Regions from separate parts of the Mesorhizobium sp. ISC15 genome, predicted to be linked through region 2. Evidence: predicted binding sites of a transcription regulator. Region 2 holds the regulator's gene; the other holds the start of a gene.

Region 1 (4,419 bases), 3.7 Mb from region 2:
CGGCCACCGGCTTCGGCTCGGCGCGATAGCCGAGACCTTTCAAAATCTCTTCCATGTCGTCGGCAGTGGCGCCGAGGATCGACATCATCGGCGGCGTCACCATGAAGGACTGACCGTCATAGGCGCCCTCGGGCCGCTGACCGAGGCCCGGCTTCCAGTTGGTTGCCGGCCGAATCAGATCGGCCAGCCGTTCAAGGATGTCGACGCGCACCGCGCGACGGCCGAGATTGCGGTAGCCGGCCAGCTTGTAGAAGGTCTTGTCGAAGGTGGGATCGATGACCACCGAGGTGCGGCCGGAGGCCAGCGCGTGAACCACGTCGCCAAAGCCGGGCTTGTCCTTGCCGTCGTTCCTCAGGGCCCATAACAGCGTCACCAGTCCGGCCGGGGCCGGCTTGATCAGCGCAGGCACGAAGACGTGGTAGGCGCCGAAGCGCACGCCGAGCCGGCGAAGGGCGGCGCGGCCTTCCTGGTCGAGCGACTTCATCTCCTCGGCGATGTCGCGGCGGTTGATGAGGCCGAAATGCTCAACGAGCTGGAAAGCGATGCCGCGGCCGATGCCGGTGATCTGCTCGGCGTTTTTGAGGTCGACCAGCGGCTTCAGCAAGGACTCGATCTGAAAATTGACGAAGCGCTCGGCGCGCGCCGCGACCTTGTCGCGGGCTGGACCGGTGAGCTGCTCGTCGGCAAGCAGCACAAGGCGCGGCTTCAACGGCTCGTCGCCTGCGACCAGCGTGCCGATCGGCGCGCCGATCCAGCGCAGCGTGCCGTCGGAGCCGAGCGCGATGTCGCCGTTGGCCGAGGCGCCGAAGCGCTCGGCCCGGGCCTCGAACTCGGCTGCAAGCGCTTTCTGGGCTGCCGTGCGCACCGCCTTGGCGTCTTCGCCGCCGGCGCTCTGGTCGGCGGTGAAGCGGAACCCCTGCAGCTCGCCGACATGGTGGCCTTCGACGAGGACGGTTCCGGTTGGGCTAATTTCGGCTTCAGGCATGGTATTTTCTCTAAGGCGCCGCATGAGGACGGAAGTCCTGCGGTCTACGAAGCGTTTCGTCAACCGCTCATGCAGCGCATCCGACAATCTGTCTTCGATTTCGCGCGTCTTTTCCTGCCAGTGTGCCTGATCGGCCAGCCAGCCGGGCCGGTTGGAGACGAAAGTCCAGGTGCGGATCTGGGCAATCCGGTGCGACAGCGTGTCGATGTCGCCCTCGGTGGTGTCGGCACGGCGGACCTGCTCTGCCATGTAATTCTCGTCGACATGGCCATGCCTGGCAAGGTCCGTGTAGATCGAGGCGATCAGGTCGGCATGCTGGGCCGGCGCGATCTTCCTGTAGTCGGGGAGGGCACAGGCCTCCCACAGCAGCGCCACGCGCCTGGCGTCGGTGGCAAGCGCCCGGATGTCCTCGTCGCGGGACAAATGCTCGAGCGCCTGTGCATCCACTGCCGGCAGCGCACGGGTCAGGCCTTCGACCGGTGCGTTGGTCTCGATGGAGCGCTTCAGCGCATCGAGGCTGGCGAAATCGAAATGCGCGGTGCGCCATTGCAGCACCTTCACCGGGTCGAACTCATGCCCTTCGATCTTCTTGACCAGATCTTCGTCGAGCGGATCGACCTGGCCGGTGACGCCGAAGGTGCCGTCGCGCAAGTGCCGGCCAGCGCGGCCGGCGATCTGGCCAAGCTCGGCCGCCGTCAGGTTGCGATACTGGTAGCCATCGAATTTACGGTTCTGGGCGAAGGCGACATGATCGAGATCGAGGTTTAGGCCCATGCCGATCGCATCGGTGGCGATCAGGTAATCGACATCACCTGACTGGAACAGCGCCACCTGCGCGTTGCGAGTGCGCGGCGATAGCGCGCCGAGCACGACGGCCGCACCGCCCTGCTGGCGGCGGATCAGTTCGGCGATGGCATAGACCTCGTCGGCGGAAAAGGCGACGATCGCCGTGCGCCGCGGCAGACGGGTCAGCTTCTTCGAGCCGGCATAGGCGAGATGCGACAGCCGTGGCCGAGTTACCACCGACACGCCCTTCAGCAGACGCTGGAGGATGCCGTGCATGGTGGCCGCACCCAGCAGCAGCGTCTCCTGGCGGCCGCGCAGATGCAGGATGCGGTCGGTGAAGATGTGGCCGCGCTCGAGATCGCCGGCCAGTTGGACCTCGTCGATGGCGACGAAGGCGGCGTCGGTCTGGCGCGGCATAGCTTCCACCGTGCAGACCGAATATCTGGCGCCGTCGGGCTGGATCTTCTCCTCGCCGGTGATGAGCGCCACCTTGTGAGCGCCGACCTTCTCGCAGACGCGTGTATAAACCTCGCGAGCGAGCAGCCTGAGCGGCAGGCCGATAATGCCGCTTTCATGCGCCACCATGCGCTCGATGGCGAGATGGGTCTTACCGGTATTGGTCGGCCCGAGCACGGCAGTCACGTCGCGGCCCGACAGGATCAGCGGCTCAGTGTGTTTCGACTGGATGTTCATCGACCTGGAAATAAGGCTCTCTGCCTCGCGTTGTCGGGAGCGCGCCCCATGGTGGCGCGTGTGACAAGCGACACATAGGGATTTCGGGCGCGAAGCGAAAGCGGAATGTTCTAACGGCAGCTCGAAGGCTCTCGTCTGGTGTTGTCAACCGGTCCTGATTTAACAGTTGGAACGAGTCTGGAACGAATCAGCTACGAATCGCTGACTCTTGCTGATTCAGGTTTTGTTCACGGCTACATCTGGTTTTTTTGCCAACGAGTCTCACCACATGCTGAATCGCCGAACTGGCCCGATTCATGCAGGGCGGACGTCGTCGTTAACATTTGCCGGTGGACGATCGGCGCAGGCCGGCGGGCGTCACCCAACATTATGAAATTATTGGTCTTTCTTAACGCGCCTTAACGGTTCGAGGAGTGTTTTCAGCCTTTGTCGTTAACCTTCCGGTCAAAGCCGGAACGAAACGGCGACGAATCAGCGCTGGCGGAGGTTTCTCGTTTTGTTCACCCCAACATGTTGTGTTGTGAACAGCTTTTCCACCGAGAATCCACAGGCGGTGAACAGGTTTTGCACAGGCTGCGCGGCCGCCGTTAACCTTTGCGTGCCGCTTCGGCACAAATCGGTGTCACGTCCATCGGTTGACAAGCAGTCGCTGCACGTGGACCAGACTCGGCCACCAACGCTGAACGGCAGGTTCAAAACACGTCCTCTCCCACGGCATAGCGCTGCAAAGTGGGGCCGACGTTCTGGATGATTTCGTCGTGGGACAGGGCGACGACGGGCGGAAGCCGCAGCAGGTATCGGCACATCGCCAAACCCAGCAACTGGCTCGAAACGAGCCCCGCCCGTCGGCCGGCGTCGGCGGGGTCGGCGACCGCCGCGACCACCGGCCTCACCTGGTTGCCAAATACGTCGCGCAACTTTTCGGCAGCGAATTCGTTCGACGTCGCCGAACGCAGCAGAATTGCCATGCCAGGACCGCTGGCAGGGCCTTCCCAGATTTCGAGGAAACGCCTGATCAGTGTTTCGCCGATGGTGGTTCGGTCGATCACCCGCAGTGACGGCAATTGCAAATCGACGACCGCCGCCCTGGCGAACAGCTCGTCCTTGCTGCGGAAATAGCGGATCACCATGGCCGGATCGATCGAGGCATGTGCGGCGACGTCGCGGATGGAGGCGCCGTCATAGCCGTGCTCGGCGAATAGAAGCCTTGCGGCCTCAAGGATTTGGGCGCGCGTGCGGTCTGACTTGCTGGGTTTCTTCGGCTGATTCTCCGTCATGAAATTCATATGCCAACGACTGTTGACAAATGCAATAGGTCCGACTAGAAAGTCAACGATCGTTGACAAATGGAGAGAGAAATGTTGCCCGATACAACGGAAGTCCTGATCATTGGCGCCGGCCCGACCGGCATGGCGCTGTCCATCGTGCTGCACCAGGCCGGTGTCGATCATGTTCTGATCGACAGACTGGCGCAGGGCCTTCAGACCTCGCGGGCTGGCGTCATCCACGTCCAGACGCTGGAATCGCTGGAGCCTCTCGGCGTCACGCAGCGGCTGAGCGAACTTGCGCTGAAGCTGCAGAATTTCGCTATTCGCGACCGCAATCGGGCGCTGCTCAAGCTCGATTTCGGCAAGCTTCCGTCGAGGCATCCCTATTTGATGATGCTGCCTCAGAACCTGACCGAGCAGGTGTTCGCCGAACGGATTGCCGCCCTTGGCGGCGTGGTTCACCGCATGGTCGAGGCCAAGGCGGTCGTTCAGGGCGTTGACGGCGCGCGCGTGACGGTGGTCGAGAACGGCCGCGAGAAACTGATATCGGCGCGCTATGTCGTTGGTGCCGACGGCATGCACAGCCTGGTGCGTAAGTCGACCGGCATCGAGTTCGACGGCGCGGCCTATGACGCTTCGTTCGTACTCGCCGATGTTCGTCTCGACTGGCCGGTTGGGCCGACCGAA
Region 2 (4,419 bases):
CTGCCTATCTCATTTTTTCCGGCATCGTGGTCGCGGCTGAGCGCAGCTTCATCATGCTGGCGGTAATGCTTGTCGCCGTGCTGTTCGACCGGGCTGCGCTCACCATGCGCAATCTTACGATTTCAGCCATCGCCGTCATCGTCGTGTCGCCGCACGAGGTGGTCGGCCCAAGCTTCCAGATGTCCTTCGCCGCGACCGCGGCTCTCGTGGGCGCCTATGCCGGCTGGTCCGACTATCGTGCCGACAAGGCCACGGCGCCGCCACAACGACGGTCACCGGCCGCTTTCGTCACGCGGAAGCTCGTCGCTGGAACAGGCACCATCGCCATGACCTCCATCATTGCCGGGAGCGCCACCGCGCTCTTCGCCATCTGGCACTTCCAGCGCGTCTCGCCGCTCAGTCTGTTTGCCAATCTGGCCGTCATGCCGATCGTCACGGTCGTCATGTTCCTGGCGGTCGTCAGCGCCTTGGCAATGCCTTTCGGCTTCGACGGACCTTTCCTCGACATGATGGGCAAGGGGCTGACGGCCATGATTGCAATATCGGGATGGATCTCCGAACGTTCGCCGGTCGATGCAGTCGGGCTGATTTCGTTGCAGTCGGTTCTGCTGGTGACGGTCGCCCTGGTCATCGCCACGATGGCGACGACATGGTTGCGGCTTGCGGCACTTCCCTTTGCGCTTGCCGGCCTGCTGACGATTTCCGAGACGCGAACCCCCGACGTGCTGATCTCGGAGGATGCGCATCTGGTGGCGCTGCCGATCGGCGGCGGCGAACTTGCCGTCAACCGGGTGCGCTCGAACGAATTCACCACCGACAACTGGAAACATGCGCTGACTTCAGCGACCATTGTCGAGCCGGAGACGTTCGAAAAAGGAGACGTGCGGTTCGACATCGCCGACCCGGCCGACCTGCCGCCGGGAGCGCCTTTCTATTGCACTGCCGGCCTGTGCCTCGCCCGGCATCCATCCGGCGCGATCATCGCGCTCGCCGACGACCGCAAAATCGCGCGGCCAGCCTGTGCCTTTGCGGACTTGATCGTCATCGACGATGCCACGGCCTATTATAATCCCTGCCGCAACCCGCTGGTCCTCGTCGTGACCAAACGGCAGCTCGCTCGCATGGGCAGTGCCGCCGTCTTTTTCGATCCGCTATCGGCGACGACGCGCGCAGAAATCCGTTTTGCCGTCAAACAGCCATATAGGCCTTGGCATGAGCAGCGGAGATTTTCGCGCGAGGCGAGGGGCCTGCCGCCATACCGTAAGCCTGAGAAACCCAAGAAAGCTGCCGTTCAGTAACGTCGGATCAATCCGACGAGCTTGCCTTGCACCTTGACCCGGTCCGGCCCGAAGATGCGCGTCTCATAGGCCGGGTTGGCGGCTTCCAGGGCGATCGAGGCGCCCTTGCGGCGGAACCGCTTCAGCGTCGCTTCCTCCTCGTCGACCAGGGCGACAATGATCTCGCCAGGCTGGGCGGTGTCGGCGTTGCGAATGATGACCGTGTCGCCGTCGAAGATGCCGGCCTCGATCATCGAATCACCCTTGACCTCCAGCGCGTAGTGCGCGCCGCCTGTGATCATGTCCGGTGGCACCGAGATCGAATGCGTCTGGTGCTGGATGGCATCGATCGGCACACCGGCAGCGATGCGGCCCATCACCGGGATGGAGACAGTGGCAATGACGTCGTCGTCATTGCCGGCCGCAGGCATGCGTGACGGCGCCGGCTTGATCTGTCGGCCGAGGCTGCCCTGCCCAAGGCTGCCCTGAATGACGCTCGGCGAAAATTTGCGCGCCGCATTGAGGCCGGGCGCGATCGAATCGGGCAGGCGCAGCACTTCCAGCGCGCGGGCGCGGTTGGGCAGCCGGCGAATGAAGCCGCGTTCCTCCAGCGCCGTGATCAACCGATGGATTCCCGATTTGGACGCGAGATCGAGCGCTTCCTTCATCTCGTCAAACGAGGGCGGAATGCCGCTTTCCTTCAGCCGCTCGTGGATGAACATCAGCAGCTCATGTTGTTTGCGTGTCAGCATCGCGACCCCCGACAGAATCAGAAAAACAAACCCAGAACAAACACTATCTGTTCCAGTTGTGTTCCGCAACTGTTTAAAGTTTAATGAATGCGTTGACGTTTTGTTCAGCGTAGCATCAGCACGCTGCAGGCGGCGCCTGTCGCGGCGGGGGGAGCGAATGGCTCGCGCACGATCAGCCCGTTGGCGTCGGCCAGCATTCTGAGCATCGAGGAATCCTGGATGCCGAACGGCGTCGCCTTGAGCGTGCCGGCGTCTTCCTTCACCACGGCGCGTACATAGTCCTGCCTGATATCGTTGGCCGCCATGGCGGCACCGAGCCGCGCCTGACGCATGTCCTGCCGGTAGGCGCGTCCGCCAAGCCGCGCAAGCAGCGGCTTCAGGAAGAGCTGCGTGCAGACCAGGCTCGCCACCGGATTGCCGGGCAGGCCGATGCAGCGGATGTCGCCCAGCCGGCCGAACATCAGCGGCTTGCCGGGCCGCATGGCGATCTTCCAGAAATCGAGCGTCATGCCTTCGCCGGTCAGCACGTCGTGGACGAGGTCGTGGTCGCCGACCGAGGCGCCGCCCAGCGTGACGATGACGTCAGCCCCTGCGTTAACCGCCTTTTTCACCAGCGCGGCAATCGCCTCTTTGCGGTCGGGGGCGATGCCGAGGTCGAGCGCGCTGGCGCCGACCGAGCGGGCCGCGGCAGCGACGCCATAGGCGTTGGACGAGATGATCTGGTCCGGGCCAAGGTCGCTGCCTGGCGGCAGCAATTCGTCGCCGGTGGCGATGATGGCGACCAGCGGCCGTTTCACCACGCTGACCTGCGGATGGTTGGCCGACGCCGCCAGCGACAACGCCGCCGGATCAAGCAGGCGGCCTTTCTCCAGCAGAACGTCGCCCTTCGAGAAATCGAGCCCGAGGCGGCGGATGTTGCGGCCTTCAACCGTCGACGCGGTCACTTCGATGCTGCCGCCGCCGAGGTCGCGGACATTCTCCTGGATGACGATGGTGTCAGCGCCTGCGGGAAGCGGCGCGCCGGTGAAGATGCGCACGGCCTGCGCCGGGCCGACTGTTCCGGCAAAGCCGCGTCCGGCCGGCGCCATGCCGATCACCGCAAGTGTTGCCGGCGCGGAGGCGACATCCTCGGCCCGCACGGCATAGCCGTCCATGGCGGACGCGTTGAAGGGCGGCTGGGTGCGGAGCGCCGTGAGCGGGTCCGCCAGTATCCGGTCGGCGGCGTCCATCAGGGTGACGCTTTCAGCTTGCAAGGGCGCAGCATCTTCAAGCAGGCGCTCGAGCGCGTCGGCAACCGGAAGCAGCGCCATTATTGGCCTGCCCCTTGGGCGCCTACTTTGTAGACGCCGGATTTGCCGCCGGTCTTTTCCACCAGCCTGATGCCGGAGATCACCATGGCGCGGTCGACCGCCTTAGCCATGTCGTAGATGGTCAGGCAAGCGACCGAGACGGCGGTCAGCGCCTCCATCTCGACGCCGGTCTTGCCGGTGACGCGGGCCAGCGCCGTGACCTTCAGGCCAGGCAGCGTCGCGTCCGGTTCGATGTCGACGGATATCTTGGTCAACAGCAGCGGGTGACAGAGCGGGATCAGCTCATGCGTCCTCTTGGCCGCCATGATGCCGGCGATGCGCGCCGTGCCCAGCACGTCGCCTTTCTTGGCATCGCCGTCGAGGATCATCTTCAGCGTTTCTGGCCGCATCGAGACAAGACCTTCGGCGATCGCCGTGCGGGTCGTTTCCGCCTTGTCGCCGACATCGACCATATTGGCTTCGCCTTTCGCGCCAAGATGGGTGAGGGCAGCCGTCATCGTCAGACGGCCTTAGAACGACGTGCGTCCGTTTGGACGCACATAGCACGCTCTAACACTTTGGATTTATGCATCGTGCTCTCCGAAAATCGATTCCGATTTTCGGGCCGATGCATGAGCCGGCGCCTTGCCCGTCAAAAGCAGGTGCGTTGCGGCGGCCACGTCCTGTTGCCGCATCAGGCTCTCGCCGACGAGGAAGGTGCCGATGTCGCTTTTTTCCAGCCTGCGGCAATCTTCGTGCGAGAAAATACCGCTCTCGCTGACCAGCAGGCGGTCGGCCGGCACCATCGTCGCGAGCCGCTCCGAAGTATCGAGACTGGTTTCGAACGTCCGGAGGTTGCGGTTGTTGATGCCGATCAGCCGTGACGACAGTTTCAGCGCGCGTTCCGTCTCGGCTTCGTCATGCACCTCGACCAGCGCGTCCATGCCGAGCTCGAAAGCCGTCATTTCGAGCTCCCTGGCCACGGCGTCATCGACGCTCGCCATGATGATCAGGATGGCGTCAGCGCCCCACGCACGGGCTTCGAACACCTGATAAGGCTCGAACAGAAAATCCTTGCGCAAGGCGGGCAATGTCACGGCA

The links. Region 2 encodes LexA, which represses DNA repair genes until DNA is damaged. Its sites were predicted from a motif close to TGTTCNNNNTGTGTTCNG; they were not measured.
Region 1: the regulator LexA is predicted to act here: its motif matches at 2,632-2,649, upstream of RPG13_RS03445 (helicase-related protein).

The regions. Positions count from the first base shown of each region.
Region 1 covers NZ_JAVSPX010000001.1:681,190-685,608, reverse strand. Annotated here, with positions in the region: gene RPG13_RS03445 (helicase-related protein) at 1-2,464, opposite strand, end outside; gene RPG13_RS03440 (TetR/AcrR family transcriptional regulator) at 3,157-3,915, opposite strand; gene RPG13_RS03435 (FAD-dependent oxidoreductase) at 3,874-4,419, shown strand, end outside.
Region 2 covers NZ_JAVSPX010000001.1:4,430,988-4,435,406, reverse strand. Annotated here, with positions in the region: gene RPG13_RS21360 (ComEC/Rec2 family competence protein) at 1-1,298, shown strand, start outside; gene lexA (transcriptional repressor LexA) at 1,292-2,029, opposite strand; gene RPG13_RS21350 (molybdopterin molybdotransferase MoeA) at 2,134-3,339, opposite strand; gene moaC (cyclic pyranopterin monophosphate synthase MoaC) at 3,339-3,836, opposite strand; gene trpC (indole-3-glycerol phosphate synthase TrpC) at 3,903-4,419, opposite strand, start outside.